Candidatus Ruthia magnifica str. Cm (Calyptogena magnifica): one gene and its partner. The protein of the gene in region 1 binds, or shares a complex with, the protein of each later gene. Links are inferred from orthologs where the notes say so. Each region holds a gene or a part of one and is shown on either strand. Other genes may lie near its edges. The genes, in order: accD and RMAG_RS00655.

Evidence for each region.
Region 2: the proteins of accD (region 1) and RMAG_RS00655 are in contact, whole or in part, in a solved structure (PDB 8UXZ), measured with the Escherichia coli proteins. The link is inferred for Candidatus Ruthia magnifica str. Cm (Calyptogena magnifica) from one-to-one orthologs.

The regions. Positions count from the first base shown.
Region 1 is NC_008610.1:1,098,006-1,105,913, reverse strand. Bases 1-2,954 are described here. They hold accD (acetyl-CoA carboxylase, carboxyltransferase subunit beta), read left to right. Parts: upstream 1-1,030; coding sequence 1,031-1,879; downstream 1,880-2,954. Other genes in these bases: ispH (4-hydroxy-3-methylbut-2-enyl diphosphate reductase), read left to right, coding at 2,239-2,954; trpA (tryptophan synthase subunit alpha), read left to right, coding at 214-1,011; hemE (uroporphyrinogen decarboxylase), read left to right, coding at 1-207. In the rest of the region: more of ispH, read left to right, coding at 2,955-3,159; RMAG_RS05110 (carbohydrate kinase family protein), read left to right, coding at 3,222-4,163; mfd (transcription-repair coupling factor), read right to left, coding at 4,196-7,624; RMAG_RS05100 (Maf family protein), read right to left, coding at 7,630-7,908.
Region 2 is NC_008610.1:138,404-149,969, forward strand. Bases 4,410-7,167 are described here. They hold RMAG_RS00655 (acetyl-CoA carboxylase carboxyltransferase subunit alpha), read right to left. Parts: upstream 6,385-7,167; coding sequence 5,434-6,384; downstream 4,410-5,433. Other genes in these bases: tilS (tRNA lysidine(34) synthetase TilS), read right to left, coding at 4,410-5,453; ccoS (cbb3-type cytochrome oxidase assembly protein CcoS), read left to right, coding at 6,629-6,769; RMAG_RS00665 (TIGR00153 family protein), read left to right, coding at 6,875-7,167. Outside these bases: bioA (adenosylmethionine--8-amino-7-oxononanoate transaminase), read left to right, coding at 1-409; replication restart helicase PriA, read right to left, coding at 1,768-3,732; rRNA maturation RNase YbeY, read left to right, coding at 3,797-4,234; more of tilS, read right to left, coding at 4,281-4,409; more of RMAG_RS00665, read left to right, coding at 7,168-7,552; RMAG_RS00670 (inorganic phosphate transporter), read left to right, coding at 7,563-8,843; RMAG_RS00675 (BolA family protein), read left to right, coding at 8,847-9,077; RMAG_RS06205 (zinc ribbon domain-containing protein), read right to left, coding at 9,101-9,220; RMAG_RS00680 (DEAD/DEAH box helicase), read left to right, coding at 9,518-10,822; RMAG_RS00685 (hypothetical protein), read right to left, coding at 11,473-11,566. UniProt on the Escherichia coli protein: Component of the acetyl coenzyme A carboxylase (ACC) complex. First, biotin carboxylase catalyzes the carboxylation of biotin on its carrier protein (BCCP) and then the CO(2) group is transferred by the carboxyltransferase to acetyl-CoA to form malonyl-CoA.

The DNA of each region.
Region 1 (7,908 bases):
GCTAAGGTAGCACTTCAGGGTAATTTAGATCCTTGTGTTTTGTATGCATCTCCTGAAAAAATACGCGAAGAAGTCAAAAAAATCTTATCACAATTTCAAGGTGATACAGGCCATGTGTTTAATCTAGGTCATGGCATTTCTCCTGATGTAAATCCTGAACACATGAAAGTTCTGGTAGATGTTGTACATGAATTTAGTAAAAGATAACGCATAATGTCAAGGTTAAGTACAATTTTTACCCAGCTTCCTGTTGGCAAAAAAGTATTTATTCCCTTTATTACTGCGGGGGATAGTGGGCTTGATAATACTTTTGAACTAATGCAAGTTTTGGTCAAAAATGGTGCGGATGTGATTGAATTGGGTGTGCCATTTTCAGATCCAATAGCTGATGGCCCTATAATTGCTAAGTCTCATGAACGAGCGGTGGCAGATGGGGTGGGTTTGTGTGATGTGCTAAGTCTAGTTAAAAAGTTTAGACAAAGCAACGATACAACCGCCATTGTGTTAATGGGCTATCTTAATCCAATTGAGGCTTTTGGTTATCAAGCCTTTGCTAATGCTGCTAGTGAAAGCGCTGTTGACGGTGTGTTGGTGGTAGATATGCCACCAGAAGAGGCGCATGATTTAAAGCGGAGTCTTGATGATGTTAATATTGACCTTATCTTTTTGGTTGCACTAACAACAACGGATGAACGCTTGGCATTTTTAGCTACCATTGCCTCAGGTTTTATTTATTTTATTTCCCTTAAAGGTGTGACAGGTGCAGAGCATTTGGATGTTGATTTAGTAAAAATGTACCTTTTAAGAGTTCGTAAAATGATTAATTTGCCTATTGGGGTAGGTTTTGGTATTAAAAATGCTAAAAGTGCAAAAGCAGTGTCTAAGTATGCAGATGCAGTTATTGTAGGTTCATTACTGGTTGCGTTTGTTGAACAATATGCAAATGATAGGAATAAAATGTTAGCAAATGTTGGATATTTTGCAGATGAAATTTCTACTGCAATTAAATAATTAAAATAAGGAAAGGCGTATGAGTTGGTTAGAAAAAATCTTACCTTCTATTACCAGTGTAGTGAAGAAAAATATTCCAGAAGGTTTATGGAGTAAGTGCCCTAAGTGTGAAACCACACTTTATTCAGAAGAGTTAAAAGCGTTGAATTATGTTTGTCCTAAGTGTGATTATCACGTGCGCCTTACTGCTAGGGCGCGTATTGATAGTTTTTTAGACAAGCAGGGACAAGAAGAAATTGCTGCTAATTTGAGCCCAGTTGACCCTTTAAAATTTAAAGATCAAAGAAAATATAAAGACCGCTATTTACAAGCACAAAAGACTACTCATGAAAAAGATGCGCTTGTGGTTAAAACAGGAACACTTAACGGCATAAAAGTCATGGTCGTTGCTTTTGAATTTAAATTTATGGGCGGCTCTATGGGTTCTGTGGTTGGAGAGAAGTTTGTTCGTGCTGCAAAAATAAGCATTGAAACCAATGTACCACTGATTTGTTTTTCAGCTTCAGGGGGCGCGCGTATGCAAGAAGGTTTGTTTTCACTGATGCAAATGAGCAAAACAGCTTTAATGATTAAATTGCTGAGTGATAAAAAAGTACCTTTTATTTCGATTTTAACTGATCCAACCATGGGAGGTGTTTCTGCTAGTTTTGCCATGTTAGGTGATGTTCATATTGCTGAACCAAATGCGTTGATTGGTTTTGCTGGCCCTAGAGTGGTTGAACAAACCGTTCGAGAGTCATTGCCAGAAGGTTTTCAGCGTAGTGAGTTTTTGTTAGAAAAAGGTGCGATTGATATGATTGTGCACCGGTCTGAGTTGCGCACTCAAGTACATAAAATATTAAGCGCTATAACGTTTAATAATGGCTAAATACAAAATCCTCTACAAGCTTGGTCATGTAAATGGCGCTTTGGTTGACGAGTCTTGGGTGAGAATTCGTGCTTAGAGTCCTGTGTTATTGATGCTCAAGTGAGTAAATTGAAAATCCTTCTTTTAAGTATATTAAAGGTATTTTGTAATGAAATAGAAAAAACTTTTCAAGTTATGAAAGCGTTCATATTTTCTACAAATTATGGTAATTGAGTAGAATCGTTGTTAAGTTTAAAATACCTAGGGGATTCTTACGTGGTTTGTATTGATAAAATTGATGGAGGCAATATTATCGTTAATTTTAATAATTCACTGGCAAGTAGTGATGTTTCTTTTCAGGTAAAAATCTTTCAAAAATAATGAAAGTTTTACTGGCAAATCCACGTGGTTTTTGTGCTGGTGTTGATCGTGCAATTGAAATTGTGGAGCGTGCATTAAAGTTACATGGTGCACCTGTCTATGTTCGTCATGAAGTGGTGCATAATAAATTTGTAGTTGATGGACTAAAGGCCAAAGGTGCTATTTTTGTTGAAGATATTGCTGATGTACCTAATGAGCAAGTGGTTATTTTTAGTGCACATGGTGTGTCAATGGCAGTACGCAAGCAAACTCAGGATATAGACGCAACTATTTATGATGCCACTTGTCCTTTGGTGACTAAGGTGCATAAAGAAGTTATCAGAAAACAAAAACAACAACATCAAGTTATTTTGATTGGCCATAAAGGCCATCCAGAGGTTGAAGGCACGTTAGGGCAATCTAATGAGGAGCTTCAATTAGTGGAAACAATTGAGGATGTTGGACGTTTGAATTTATCAAAAAATACCCCTATTTCTTATACAACACAAACCACACTTTCGATTGATGATACTAAACATATTGTGGATTATTTAAAATCAAAATTTCCCACTATTGATGCACCTAAGAAAGATAATATTTGTTATGCCACACAAAATCGTCAAGATGGTGTTAAAATTTTGATGCAATCTTCTGATATATTATTAGTATTAGGTTCTAGTAATTCATCTAATTCAAATCGTCTTAGAGAAATTGCGGAAAAAATGGATATTCCTGCCTATCTGATTAATGACGCTGATGAAATTGATGAGTTGTGGCTTAAAGACGTGAACACAATAGGTGTAACCGCAGGTGCTTCGGCGCCAGAGGTTTTGGTTCAAGAAGTCATTCATTATTTGTGTGACAAGGGCGTCACTAAAGTTATTGAAGTAAATGGCGCGAAGGAGAATATTCATTTTCCAGTACCAAAAGAATTAAGATAAGATTTTTTTTTAATAAATAAACTAAGTTTAGACAAAGACGTTGACCTATTTTTAAAAATAACATGAAAAAAACAGCATTAATTTGTGGCTCGTACGCTTTTGATAGTATTATGGTGTTCCGTGATCATTTTAAAAATCATATTTTACCAGATAAGGTGCATATGCTCAATGTGTCATTTTTAGTATCAACTATGCGCAAAGAGTTTGGTGGTTGTGCTGGCAATATTGCTTATAATTTGCATTTATTGGGCGCTAATTCAGTGCCAATGGCAACAGTAGGCAGTGATTTCACGCCCTATTTAACGTGGATGAAAAAGCATCGTATGAATACCTCATATATAAAAATTCTCAAAGATCAATATACAGGTCAGGCATTTATTACCACTGATATGAGTGATAATCAAATTACTGCTTTTCATCCTGGTGCGATGGATCAATCGCACCAAAATAAGGTATCTGATGTCAGTGCGGTTGATATTGGCATTGTATCTCCTGATGGACGTGTTGGGATGATTGAGCATGCGACACAATTTAAACAATTAAAAATTCCATTTATTTTTGATCCAGGTCAGGGCATGCTAATGTTCTCAGGCAAAGAGCTGGTTAATTTTATTAAGAAAGCTACTTATATAGTACTCAATGATTATGAATCACAAATGTTACAAACTAAAACTGGGCTAGATTTGTCAACCATTGCTTCCAAAGTTGACGCTTTGATTATTACCAAAGGTAACGAGGGTTCAGAAATTCATACCGATGGTAAATTAATTAATATTATCCCTGCTAAGGCAGATAGTATGCAAGATCCTACAGGTTGTGGTGATGCTTATCGTGCCGGGTTGTTGTACGGTTTAATGCATGATATGAATTGGAGAACGATTGGTCAATTAGCAGGGTTATTGGGCGCCATTAAGATGGCGCATTTAGGTACGCAAAACCATGAGCTTGATATGGCTGATATTGGAAATCGCTATCAAGATAATTATGGTGAATCGTTGTTTTAGTTAAGACAATAGTTATTTCTTTTGACACTAAATTAACTTAGTGTTTTTAATAGGTTTTCTATCAACTCGATTCGTCTAATATCTTCAGGCATCTCTTCTTTAATAATTAATTGGTTTTGATCCTTTAGCTGATATTTTTTCGTTTGCTTTTGAATAAGGTTGATTATTTTTATTGGTTCGATGGTATTTTTATTGCCAAAGGTGATGATAGCTTTGTTTTCATAGAGACTGATTTTATCAATGCCAATTTTTTGTGAAAAGAGCTTGAGTTTAGTATTGGCAAATAAATTTTTGGTTGAATCTGGTAATAATCCAAAACGATCAATCATCTCAATTTGTAATGCTTTAAGTTCTTTATTGTTTTGACAACTTGCAATACGTTTATAGAGTACAAGTCGTTGGTGTACATCAAAAATATACGTCTCTGGAATGATAGATGGCAAACCAGAATCAATTTTCACTTCATGACTGATTGGATCATCAAAGTTAATTTTCCTGCCAGAACGCAGGGTGTCAATGGTACGTTTTAATAAATCATGATAAAGATTAAAGCCAATTTCGTTAATTTTTCCAGATTGATTATCGCCCAATAAATCACCCGCACCACGAATTTCAAGGTCGTGATTGGCTAGTATAAATCCAGCACCAAGCTCTTCTAAAGATTCAATGACATCTAGACGTTTTTTGGCTGTTTTGGATAATAATTGATAAGATTTAATAATTAAATAGGCATAAGCCCTATGATGGGAACGACCAACACGACCTCGTAGCTGGTGTAATTGTGCCAGACCAAAATTTTGTGCATTATTGATAATGATGGTATTAGCATTTGGAATGTCAATCCCTGTTTCAATAATTGTGGTGCAAACCAAAATTTGGAAACGTGCGTGATAAAAATCACTCATAATTTTTTTTAGTTCACGCGTTGGCATTTGTCCGTGGGCAATACGAACGTGAATTTTTGGCATAATTTGTTTGAGATTTTCTACCATTTTGTCAATTGAATCAATATCGTTATGTAGTACAAATACCTGACCGCCACGGTGCATTTCACGTGTAATTGCCTCTTTGATGTTGTTGTTATTCCACTCTTGTACAAACGTTTGAATGGCACTACGTTTGGCAGGGGGGGTGGCAATAATGGACAGCTCTCTTAATGAACCTAGCGCCATATTCAATGTGCGTGGAATAGGGGTGGCAGTCATGGTCAGAATGTCACTTTCTCCCCGTATTTTTTTCAATGCCTCTTTTTGTTTAACACCGAAACGATGCTCTTCGTCAATAATAATCAAGCCAAGATCTTTGTATTTAATAGTGCTTTGAATAATTGTGTGAGTACCAATGATAATGTCAATTGTTCCTTGATTTAATTTTTTAATAATTAGTTTTTTCTCTTTTTGAGTTTGAAACCTTGAAAGCGCTGCAATTTCAACAGGGTGGTTAATAAAGCGGTCAACAAATGATTGATAATGCTGGTTAGATAATAGCGTGGTTGGAACCAAAATTGCCACTTGCTTCCCCGCTTCAACCGCTAAGAATGCCGCACGCATAGCAATTTCAGTTTTACCAAAACCAACATCGCCACAGACCAATCTGTCCATTGGCCTGCATGATTGCATATCTGCTAAAACTTCATCCATGGTTTTTAGTTGGTCTGGTGTTTCCTCAAAAGGGAAACTAGCAACAAATGAGGAGTAAGCATCATTCGGCTTAGGGAAAGCAAAGCTTATTTTAGAGGCTCGTTTGGCATAAATTTCTAATAATTCAGCTGCCACATCAAACAAAGCCTCACCTGCTTTTTTCTTAGCCTTGCTCCATTGATTTGTTCCTAGCTTGTGTAATGGAGCATTCTCCGATGAGATTCCAGCGTATCTGGAGATTAGGTTGAGTGAGGTTATTGGCACCATTAATTTTGCATTATCAGCATATTCTAGGGTAAGAAAATCTTGTGATTGATCATCAAAGATTTGGGGTTTAAGCCCTAAATACCTACCTACACCATAATTTTCATGCACAATAGCATCACCCATTTTAATCTCAACTAGGCTTTTAATTGCTTCATCAAAATCTTTGTGCTTGACACGACGACGTTGTTGTTGAACCACTTCTTGACCGAATAAATTCTCTTCAGTAATAATGGCAATATCATCAGTGAGTAAGCCATTGGTAAGATTTTCATTAGTAATGTTAAGCAGTTTGCTACTTTTACTAAATTCGTACCAGTTTTTAACGTTATGGGTATCAAGTTGATGACTAGTGAATAAATCTCTGAGCACATTTTGCCTGCTACGCGATTCACAAACAACTAATATTTTTTTGTTAGTGAATTTTTTAACAAAGGCTAAAAATTTTCTTAATGGGTTTTTTGTTTGTGGTTCAATACGTATTGAGGGCAATAAGCTTGAGTTAAAATTAAAATTCTGGTTTTTATTTTCTAGTTTTGATGTGCTAATGATATGCTGTGATTTTTGTTTGATTTCTCTAAATAGTAATTCTTTGGACAGAAAAACTTTATGAATATCAAGTGGCGCCCTATCTAATGATTTTTTAGCATTTTCAAATCGTTCATGTATCTCGCTATAGGTCTTATCCACTAAACTTGAAAACCCTTTTGATGTGACAATAATGGCGTTATCCACTAGATAATCAAACAAGGTATTGGTTGTGTTAAAAAAGAGTGGTAAATAAAATTCAATACCACTTGGTAACCTACCTTCACTAACTTCAGTATAAATAAAGCCATCGTCATTAAATGCTTTTTGATAATTGACTTTAAAGCGTTCAATACTAGTACTATCTGTGGCAAACTCCCTGGCAGGCAATAGCATAATTTTAGACACTTCCATTTTAGAGCGTTGAGTTGAGGTGTCAAAGGTGCGAATAGACTCTACTTCTTGATCAAACAAATCAATTCTGTAAGGTGTTTTTGCACCCATTGGGTATAAATCAATCAATGAGCCATGAATATTAAATTCACCATGTTCCATTACGGTGGTTACACGGTTGTAGCCAATTTTTAGTAGTTTTTTACTAAAAGCTTTAATATTAATATTGTCATTAATATTAATATTAAAGCTATATTTTTCGCTAAACTCTAACGGGCATAAGTATGAAAATAATGATTCTAATGTAGTGATAATAATACCATTTTTAAGATTTTTAAGTTTTGATAAGGTTTTTAATCGACTTGATGTGATATCAGGATGAGGTGAAAAGTGATCATAGGCGAGCACTTCCCAACTATCAAATTTTAAAATTTCTAAGTTTGTGTTGTAGAAGTTTAAAGATTTATAAAGATTGTCAAAATGTCCAGTGTCATCAGTAATGACTAAAATAACTTGCTGTTGTTGATTTGTAAATTCAATTAATGCTAGTGCATCTGCACTACCGTACAGTGAGCCCCAATAGGTTTTTTGATTCGATTGAAAGCATTTGAGCTTATCAGGATAGAGATATTGCATGACGCTTAATTATTGTTAGTTAGAATATCGATACCTTCATTTTCTAGCATTGTAATGAGTTGAATAAGTGGCAAGCCAATCAAGCTATTTGAATCATTACCAGTCATTTGTTTAAATAAACTAATGCCTAGATTTTCTGATTTAAAACTACCTGCACAGTTATAAGGAGTATCTTTTTTAAGATAATATTCAATTTGTTCAATACTCAAATCTTTAAAAATCACTTTGAAAGTTTCAACTTTAGTTTGTATATTATTGGTATTTGTATTTAAAAGTGTCAAACT
Region 2 (11,566 bases), 960 kb from region 1 along the record:
AGCCACACTAACAACTAATGGTGTTTCAAGTGTAGTAGGCACATTAATGCATGGTCCGACTTTTATGGCAAATCCCTTGGCTTGCGCTGTTGCTAATGCTAGTATTGAATTATTACTTAATTCTCCTTGGCAAAAGAACATTGCCAATATCGAGAAAATATTGAATGCAGAGTTGTTATCTCTTCAAAAACACACACAAGTTAAATATGTACGAATTCTAGGCGCTATTGGAGCGATAGAACTTATACATGAAATTGATATACAAATAATTCAAAAACATTTAATTACATTGGGTGTTTGGTTAAGACCGTATGGAAAGTTACTCTATACTATGCCACCATTTATAATTACTGATAGTGAGCTTTTAGTCATTACTAATGCTATTAAAACTATAGTAAGTGGACTATAACATCTAAATCTAGTTAATAAACTGTTAAATAAAATGATTTATTATTTATTATAGTTGTCTTTTTGGTCAGTTCTAATTTAGAAGCAGTTTTCATGTCTTTGATAAGTTCAAGTCCAGTACCTAGAAAAAATCAAATTTTATATATTGTCATATAAAGTAAAGTAATTCTGCTCTATTTTTGTTGTTATAACCAAATCATTTGACGAAAACTCCGATTTTGTAGATATGGCATGTTATTTATTGTCATCAATTTCTTCATAGAAAAATATACTTGGAGCTAACTCTCCAATACATTTGTCATTAGCCAAAATATCTTTTTTTAGAGAAGCGCCAACAAAAGAACCTCTCTAAATATGTAATTCATAATTTCCTTTTGATGGTTGCTTAAATTGCTTAGCTTTATTAGATTCTTTTATAGTTTTTAGAAGAGCTGCTGCACAATCTCTTGAAAACAAATAGTGTTGTTATTTTGAACATTTTTATTCCTCTTAGATTTGAATTAAAATTCAAAATAATATTGTAGGAACAATCTATTTTATACAAAAAAATATCATTTAATACTCAAACTCATCTAGTAATTTAAAGTGGAAAATTCTGAAGTTAGTAAAAAGACACCCAAGTGCAGATTATATTAATTTTTTCTTCCTTATATTCCTATTTTTTATTGAAATAATAAAGATATTATAGGTACAAACAACTGAAAATAATAATATTGCTTACTATTCTGACTTATTTTTCTAGTTTATTACTCTAAATTTTTATCTGTTTTTTGATGTACGGGTTAATATAATTTAGTGAGTCTATTTCATTAGACATTAACTAATATGCATATTCAGAATGTGTATTACACAGCTTCTTTTTAGCTTCATGTCTTTCTTATTGTTCTCCTTTCTAGAGCCTTCGTACAACTTATCATTTTTTTAAAAACCTACAATTCTAACTTATATGTAGCTCTCTATTTTCTAGTTAATTTTAATTTTTCGTTAAATTTAATAAAAGACTTGACACGACTATAGCGTTCATTTGTATAATTTGTAGTATGAGTGTATAGTTGTGTCTATACTGGTATGACTATTTAGTCTGTGTTTAAATTAAACCAAGAATATATATAAACGGTCATCAGAAGCCATGTTGATATATTTATCACCATGGTAGTAATTGAAATTTTGTCTGTAAAATATACTGATATGATTGATATTCCTCTCAAACGTGTTAAAGATTGGCGTTTACAAAGTGTCTTAACTTGTAGGCGATTGGATAACAATGATAAAGAGGTGCCAGATTGATCTAAAAATCTTAAATTAAATTATTGATATTTCAGAATGAATAGATGATGTTGAATTATAATAAATTATCTATTATTCAATTGGATCAATATCTAAATACCAACGTACTTTGTTTTTGAGTTTTAGTATGTTGATATGTTGATTGAAAGTAGATAGCATTTGGTGGAGTGTTACTCGATTGTTGGATTGTAGGTATAGATTAAAGTAGTAGTAGTCTGATTTTTTTTCAATGGTGTTGATCACTGGCCCCAAAATTTCTACTGAATTTATTTGTATATTTTTTAATAAAACGACTGCTTCATGTAAGAAATTTTCAGCATTTTGTTTATTTTTTGCATTGGCACATAATAATGCCTGGTGTGAAAAAGGTGGCATCATTGCGCTTAAGCGCTGTTTGAGGAGTTGGTTGGCAAATTGCGTGTAGTGGGATGATAAAATAAAGTTAAAGATTGGATGATCTGGATAGCGAGTTTGAATAACGACTTCGCCTTTTTCTTTATGCCTGCCTGCACGACCTGATACTTGGATGAGTAGTTGGGCTAAATATTCAGTTGCTCGGAAATTAAGAGATAAAAACCCAGTATCAATATCCAAAATACCAACCATTGCAAGATTGGAAAAATCATGCCCTTTAGCTAACATTTGCGTGCCAATAATAATACAAGATTTGCCAGCGTTAATTTGTTCTAAGTGTCGTGTAAAGGCTTTTTTGCGTCGTGTGGTATCGCGATCAATACGGATAATAGGGGTATCTGCAAAATATGAAGATAGTGTTTCTTCTAGTCTTTCTGTGCCATAGCCTAGCACTTTAAGGCTTTGCCTAAAGCAGTCTGGGCAGGTGTGTTCTGGCATTTTTTCACCACCGCAATGATGGCATTTAAGACGATTGATATGGCGGTGATAAACCATGGTTGAATCGCAATGGTCGCATTGTGCTTTCCAGCTGCACTGTGTGCAATAATAAACAGGTGCATAGCCTCGACGGTTAATAAATAACATGACTTGCTTGCCGGCTGATAAATATTGTTTGGTTTTTTCAATCAGCATTTTAGACAAAGCACCATCAGTATTACTGCGCATATCAATCAAACTGATTTTTGGCAGAGTGGCATTGCCTGTGCGTTTGGTGAGTGTGATACGTGTGATTTTTTGATCCATCACATTTTTTAACAATTCTAATGAAGGTGTTGCTGTACCTAAGACTATTGGAATATTGGCTTGTTTGGCACGTATAAAACTTAAATTTTTGGCACAATATCGAAAATTTGATTGTTGTTTAAATGAATTATCATGTTCTTCGTCAATAATGATTAAGCCTAGGTTTGGCATCGGTGAAAAAATAGCACTTCGTGTACCAATTACCACGCCAGCCTCACCATTTTTAGCCATAAGATAGGCATCTAGTTTTTTAGTTTCGTTGAGTTGTGAATGAATCGTTACTACGCGTGTTTTTAGGCGTGATTCAAAACGTGTAATCATTTGTGGTGTTAGCCCAATTTCTGGTACCAATACCAGCACTTGTTTTTTTTGATTAAGCATTGCTTGGGTGGTGTGTAAATATACCTCAGTTTTGCCACTACCAGTCACACCGTGGAGTAAAAAAGCGTGATATTGGTAGTTTGATTTTAAGATTTGTGTGATGGCAATATTTTGCTCATCTGAGAGCTTGAAGTTTGATTGCTTTGTTTGATTTGGCAAACCGGTAATTTTTTTAATGTTTGCTTTTTTACCTAAACGCAAGTTTTTAGGTAGTGCAGTTGAAATCACTTCACCAATTGGATGGTGGTAATAATTGGCCGACCAAAATAAGAGGCTTAAGGTTAGTTTGTCTAAAATTGGCGTTTTGTCTAACACTTCTTCAACAGATTTCAGTTTATAAAAATTACTTTTATCTCTAATAGCTAGCACTATACCGATTACTTTTTTACGTACAAAAGGCACTTTAACGCGCACACCAACAAGCACCTCATCATCACATAGATAGTCAAAAGTTTTATTTAGTGGTATGGGTATGGCAACTTCAACAATTAATGACAAGATAATAGACTTTTGATAAAATCAATAATTTTATCAAAAAATATCATTAAGCCCAAGATTAAGTATGGTAGTTATTCAAAATATTATTCATGATTCATCTATTAATGAGTATGATTTAAGCAACACTTTACAAGAAGTGATTAAAGAGTTAGACAGGGGTGAAAGCGAGTTATTGATTCGATTAGTCAATGAAACAGAAATTAAAAATCTTAATAAAGTTTATCGTCATCAAGATAAACTTACTAATGTATTATCATTCCAAAGTGATTTGCCGATTGAAATTGATGAGGCGGTTTTAGGGGATGTGGTGATTTGTACGCAGGTCGTTTTAAAAGAGTCTATTGAACAACATAAATCTTTTAATAACCACTTAACCCATATGGCAATTCATGGTATGTTGCATTTGTTGGGCTATGATCATATTGACACTAAAGATGCGCAGCAAATGGAAAACCTAGAGATAAAAATATTAGCAAAAATTGGGATTAATAATCCTTATTAAGCTAGCAATAAATACCACCATCCATTTGGAACAAGTAAGATTTACCCTAAATGTTAGATATTTTTCCGATACGTTCAATAGCGCATAATTTATTATCAATGTAATACATTTTTAATCGATTCCGTTCCCATGGCGGGATATTGGCTTCTTGTAAGACTTTTTTTAGTGATTGAGTGTGCGTTTTTCCTAGTAATTTAATACGTTGGCCTTCTTGTCGATAACGAATTGAAAAATTTTTAAAATTCTTAAGCTCTTTATAAAATGGACAAAACGCGTTTTTTCTTGGTAAGGTCTTATTGATGAAATATAATTCATTTTGGTAACGTCTAATCTCATACTTATCCCAACATACTAAAGGGTTGGTATTTTCTTTTGTGTATAGCAGTTCAATAATTTGATGCATTATTTTATCGCTAGGTGTTAAAAAGTTAAGCAAATTTAAATGATGACGAAGAACATTTTTAATTCTGTGGGTTTCAAGTTTGATAAGTCTATTTGTATCGATGCGATTGGCATTGTTGATAATGTGATATGTATTCATATCAATATCGGCTAATTCGCGTATTAGTTTTAAGGCTTCTGATTGGTGTTTTGCGCTTCTAGCAAGTGTTCTTGTTAAATTTTTATATGCACCAGATAATTTAGGTAGAATTTCTAAACGCAAGAAATTACGCATAAAATTAGTATTTTTGTTGCTATCATCTTCTATCCAGTTTAGTTTGTTATTTTTAGCATAATCAATAATTTGAAACTTACTAATTGTTAAAAAAGGACGATAGTGAATACCCATGCCTAAAGGTTTTTCTTTAGGCATGGCGGCTAATCCTTTGATGCCACTACCACGAAACAATTGTAAAAGTAGGGTTTCTGCTTGGTCGTTCTGATGGTGTGCTGTGCAAAGCACTTCATTTTTTTTTAATGAGTTAGATAAAGAATGATAGCGCTTTTTACGTGTATTTTCTTCGATATTAGATGTATTATTAAAATATAAATCAATACTTAAATAGGTGATATTAAGGCTTAAACATAGCTTTTCGCAAAACTTATTCCATTCGTTACAATATTGAGATAAATGATGGTTGTAATGAATGACTCTTGTTTTATTGGGATAGTGCGTGTTTAAATAATACAACAGTACAACAGAATCAATGCCACCACTAAGACCAAGGACAATTTGTTTATCCTTAAGAAATAAATCTTTAGTCTTTAAATTTTCCAAAATTTAAGAGTTTTTCTTGTCTGTTTTGTAACAATTGCTCTATTGGTAGTTGTTTAATTTCATTGAGTTGTTGTATTAATGCCTCTTTTAGTAGCACTTTTGCTTGCGAAGGGTCGCGGTGAATGCCACCTAACGGTTCATCAATAATGATGTCAATTAGCCCATTTTCTTTAAGATGGGCTGAGGTTAGTTTTAGAGATTCCGCCGCAAGATTAGCCTTGGTTGCATCTTTATACAAAATGGATGCACAGCCTTCTGGGGAAATCACGGAGTAAATACTATATTTAAACATCATGATTATATCTGCAACGCCAATTGCTAATGCACCACCAGAGCCGCCTTCACCAATAACTACCGAGATAATGGGTGTTGCAAGGGTTGACATTTCAAATAGATTTTTAGCAATGGCCTCACTTTGACCTCGTTCTTCAGCGCCAATACCTGGGTAAGCACCAGGAGTATCAATAAAAGTAATAATAGGCATTGAGAATTTTTCAGACAGCTTCATTAAACGTAAGGCCTTACGATAGCCTTCAGGCCTAGGCATGCCAAAATTGTATTTAAGTTTTTCTTGAGTGGTTCGTCCTTTTTGTTGGCCAATAAACATCACTGGCTGGGCATCTAATCTAGCAATGCCACCAATAATAGCATGGTCATCACCATAGATACGATCACCGTGTAATTCAGTAAACTCATCAAATACATGAGAAATATAATCAAGTGTATAAAGGCGTTTTGGATGGCGCGCTAGTTGAGATATTTGCCAGTCGCTTAAAGAGGAAAAGATTTTTTTGGTTAAAGCATTACTCTTGATTTTAAGCGCCCCCATTTCATCAACAATATCCGCTTTGTCTTTAATATTATCAAGCGCTTGTATTTTTTCCTCTAATTCGACAATGGGTTGTTCAAAATCAAGATAATCTAAGTTCATACTCTAGTTTAAAATTCGTTTATATGTCAATGTTTAAAATTATAGCAGAAACACTGACATTTTTATCTTTTACCACTTTTATATTTGTTGTTTGAATGTATTTGAGTTAGTTTTGTAATGAATTGATAGACATTTTTTACTAAAAAGCAACATTAATATGTTTTTTGTTTTATGAGAAAATTCTTATTTATGGTTAAAAAATAAAACATATTAATGTTGCTTTTTAGTAAAAAAAGGAAGGAAGATGAATGTAATTTGTTGGTTAATTCCCAGTATGATTTTTGTTGGCGTTGTTCTTGTTATTCTTTTAATGATAAGCGTTAAGAACGGTCAGTTTGATGATTTAGAAGGAGAGGGACAACGCATTTTATTTGACGAAGAGTAGACAAGCTTGGCATTTAAAAGAATAAGGTTGATAACTCATTTTTTTGATAGAAAATTTGTATCTAAAGATTTTAGAAAAAACAAGGCAAATGAAAAGAGGAAAAAGATGGCTAAAAATATAATTGACGGTCTATTTGGTAAATCACCCATTAGCCCATTACAAAAACATATGACACAAGTGCATTCATGCATTTTAGAACTCAACGGCTTTATGGTTGCTATCCATGTTCAAAATTGGGCACAAGCTGAAAAAATTAGAAGCGATATCGGTGCCAAAGAAGGTGAAGCGGATATTCTTAAAAAGAAGTTACGTTTGAGCTTGCCCTCAACATTTATGATGCCTTTTTCACGCAGAGATTTGCTTGATTTATTGCTGATTCAAGACTCTATTGCCAACATTACTAAGGATGTTTCTGGTTTGATGATTAATCGTAAGATGGCTTTGCCAGATGAGATTTTTGATGATGTGATAGAATTAACCAAGGTTTGTATCAAAACATCATCTATGGCGCTTAAAGCTGTTAATGAATTGGATGAGTTGTTAGAAACTGCATTTGGTAGTCGTGAACGTAAGGTTATTGGCTCTATTATTAAAGATGTGAATAAACTTGAAAGCAAATCTGATAAAATTCAGTATGAAATTCGTGCTAAATTATTTCCATTAGAGTCTAGTTTACCACCTGTTGATGTTATGTTTTATTATCGTGCTGTGGAATGGTTGGGTGAGCTTGCAGATGCTGCGCAAAAAGTTGGCTCAAGACTAGAAGTGCTACTAGCAAGATAAGGAGACTATCATGGATGTTGTTGTAAATTATGCTGATATTTTTATTATGCTGGCGATTGGATTTGGGTTATTTATGGCTTGGGGTATTGGTGCTAATGATGTTGCTAATGCCATGGGTACTTCGGTGGGCTCTGGTGCTATTACCTTTAGACAAGCAGTTGTTATTGCAATTGTTTTTGAATTTGCAGGTGCAATTCTTGCGGGTGGAGAGGTAACCGCCACTATTCGTAAAGGTATTTTGGACGCAGCATTATTTACCGATAGCCCACATTTATTAGTATATGGCATGCTTGCTTCGCTTTTAGCGGCAGGTACATGGTTATTGATTGCTTCATCTCTAGGCTGGCCAGTCTCTACAACGCATTCAATTGTTGGCGCCATTGTTGGTTTTGGTGCGGTAGGTGTGGGTGTTGATGCGGTTGCTTGGGATAAAGTGATTAAAATTATAATGAGTTGGGTGGCATCTCCAGTGCTTGCTGGTACGCTGGCTATTATTATCTTTAAAAGTTTACAATCTTTGGTGATTGACACAAAAGATCTGCTAGCAAATGCTAAAAAATATTTGCCATTTTATGTATTTTTTGTTGGTTTTATCATTGCATTGGTCACGCTGTTTAAAGGCCTTAAACATGTTGAGTCTTTAAAATATATCTCTAAAGATACCTCTTTAAGTATGATGATTGCAGTTACGGTTGGTATTTTGGCAGCTGTAATTGCTGCGTTTCTTATGAAACATATCAAGATAGACCCTAAGGACGATAAAGATTTTCATTATGCAAATATGGAAAAGCTTTTTGCTGTGCTTATGGTGATTACCGCATCTGCCATGGCATTTGCACATGGTTCTAACGATGTTGCCAATGCTATTGCACCACTGGCTGCAGTTTATAGTATTGTGGAAGTTGGTGGAGGTATTACCTCAAAAAGTGTTGTGCCTTCGTGGATTTTATTGGTTGGTGGTGGTGGCATTGTATTTGGTTTGGTGACTTATGGATTTAGAGTGATGAAAACTATCGGAAAAGGTATTACAGAACTTACTCCTTCTCGTGGCTTTGCTGCTGAATTGGCCGCTGCAACAACGGTAGTTTTAGCCTCATCAACAGGCATTCCTGTGTCAACCACGCAAGTTTTAGTAGGGGCAGTATTGGGTGTTGGTATTGCTAGGGGTGTGGCGGCACTTAACATGCGGGTTATTAATATGATTTTCTTATCTTGGTTAATTACCCTACCAGCAGGTGCAATCATGTCTATTTTATTTTTCTTTGCACTTAAAGGTGTGTTTGGAGCATAGGTAATGACGTTAGAAGAGATTCAAGCAAAAATTCAAATGGGTATAAAAAATTCAACAGTTACCATGGGGGGTGATGGTTGTAGTTGTTCAACAAAAGTGGTTTCATCAATTTTTGAGGGGATGCCACTATTAGCTAGGCAAAAAATGGTACTTGCTGTTATGAATGAAGAAATTACCAACGGTACACTTCATGCGCTTAGTATTAAAACACGTACGCCAGAAGAGGATGTTTAAATTTTTTTAAAGTCTATTCATTTTCATACGTCACTTGTAAAACGCACTTGTTGATTAAAGTCTATATCAATAATAATATTAATTGGATAACAATAAACTGAACAATCTTCTATATAGTCTTTGATTAGACTCAGAACAATCAATGTTTATCTAAATTAACTCACTACACAATAAGGGTTGGCATTCATTCATCGATATTTCGCTCTTTAAGATCCCTTTATAAGGGTTCAAACGTATCGTAGCTGAATAATTAACCCAATGTGTGATTTCATCACTATGACGCTTACAACCGACACAATAGTTAGATTAATTGTATTTACAAATTCCCATATAATGAATATGGAGCCCCTCAGACGGATTTTTGACAACCTGATATTTATTCATATATCTATTATAGGATGCTAATGTAAAATTCCTGTTTTTATTTAAAATATTCTCTTATGGATTTTTCAAAATTAGGCTTGTCTGATTCAATTCTTAAAGCCATAGAACAACAAGGATACAGAGAGCCATCATTAATACAAGCTCAAGCTATTCCAGCTATTTTAGAAGGCAAAGATGTCATGGCTGCCGCCCAAACTGGCACGGGTAAAACAGCAGGATTTATCCTGCCTATTCTTGAAATATTATCAAAATGTAGTCCTATAAAATTCAATCAGGTTCGTATGCTAATCCTAACTCCTACGCGTGAATTAGCCGCACAAGTCAGCGATAGTGTAACGATTTATGGTAAATATTTATCGTTTAAATCAAGCGTGGTGTTTGGAGGTGTAAAGATTAATCCACAAATGCGAAAGTTACGTGACGGCGTTGATATTTTAGTTGCTACACCAGGACGGTTATTAGATTTATATTCTAAAAATGCAGTGAAATTTGATACGTTAGAAATCATTGTATTTGATGAAGCAGATAGAATGCTAGATATGGGATTTATTCATGATATTAAACGAATTCTAAAGATTTTACCGCAAAAAAAACAAACACTCATGTTTTCAGCCACTTTTTCTAATGATATTCGAATACTAGCAAAGAGTCTGGTTAACAACCCCGTAGAAATATCAGTTACTCCGAGAAATTCCACTGTTAAAACTGTAAAGCAGTGGATTCATCCTGTTGATAAATTTAAAAAGCAAGCGCTATTAATATACCTTATTCAAGAACATAGTTGGTATCAGGTGCTGGTATTTAGCCGCACTAAACATGGTGCAAATCGAATTGCTACTCAATTAGAAAAGAAAAAAATTAGTGCAACTGTTATTCATGGCAACAAAAGTCAAGGTGCACGCACAAGAGCCTTGGCAGATTTTAAAAATGCTAAGGTGAACGTGTTAGTAGCAACTGATATTGCAGCAAGGGGTATTGATATTGACCAATTGCCACATGTCGTTAACTTTGACCTACCACGTGTGCCAGAAGATTATGTACATCGTATTGGTCGTACTGGTCGTGCTGGTTCAAAAGGTGAAGCAATTTCATTAGTTAGTGTTGATGAAGCTAAGCAATTATTTGATATTGAACGTCTCATTCAAAATAAATTAGATCGTATAATGGTAGAAGGATTTGTGCCAGAGTACAATTTGCCAGAATCTGGTAAAAAAATATTATCACCAAAAACCAAAAAAAATAAGAATTATAATAAGCTTAAATACGGTAAAAATAGGAATTCTAAAAAAAACAAATTAAACAATAAAAAAGGTTTTTTGGATAGTAAGTTCAATAAAAAATCCACAAGAAAAATAATATGAGAATTAAATTAACTGTATTTATTATTACACTACTTTCTCAGGATACACGCTGTATTGTTGGGAAAAATAACTACAATGAGCATTAAAATAGTCGTGCAAAACTTAGAATATTTAATTGAAACATCAGGCTAAAATATTCGAGTATTCGAGTATACGAATGTACACCCGCTGATAATCCCAATACGTGTTGCTTATTTGTAGTAGGTTTACAAAAAGGTAGTGTAGCTTGTGTTATTCGATTCACGATTAATTGACGTATTTTTAGCAAATAGCCAATAATAGCTTGATTTTGTGGAGATTCTGTCGGCCAACTGGAACCAATTATACGACTATATACTAGACTCCGCTAAGATACTAGAGTTAGAGCATCAAGCTGTCTAGCTATAGAATTGCACAATATTATTACGTGATAATCATTAAACCCCTTTTTAAGATGTATATTCTACTCACATGTAATTAATAGAACCAAGCACGGTTGTATTAATAAAAAAAGGCCTTAAAGTACACTTACCTTACTGAGGAGGGGGTTTCAAAAGTTGGCACAGATATTTTAATAAACTATCCCTTGTATATCAAGTAGGATTTTGATAATTACAACTTGTAACGCCATAATAACAGCTGGCTTTCTTTGACTAATTTTATATTAGTATTTATTTAAGTCTTACTTGCTTAAATATTTCCTCACTTGCTTTGAAACTCCAATGAGTATCATCACAATAATATACATCTGATATATTATTGTCT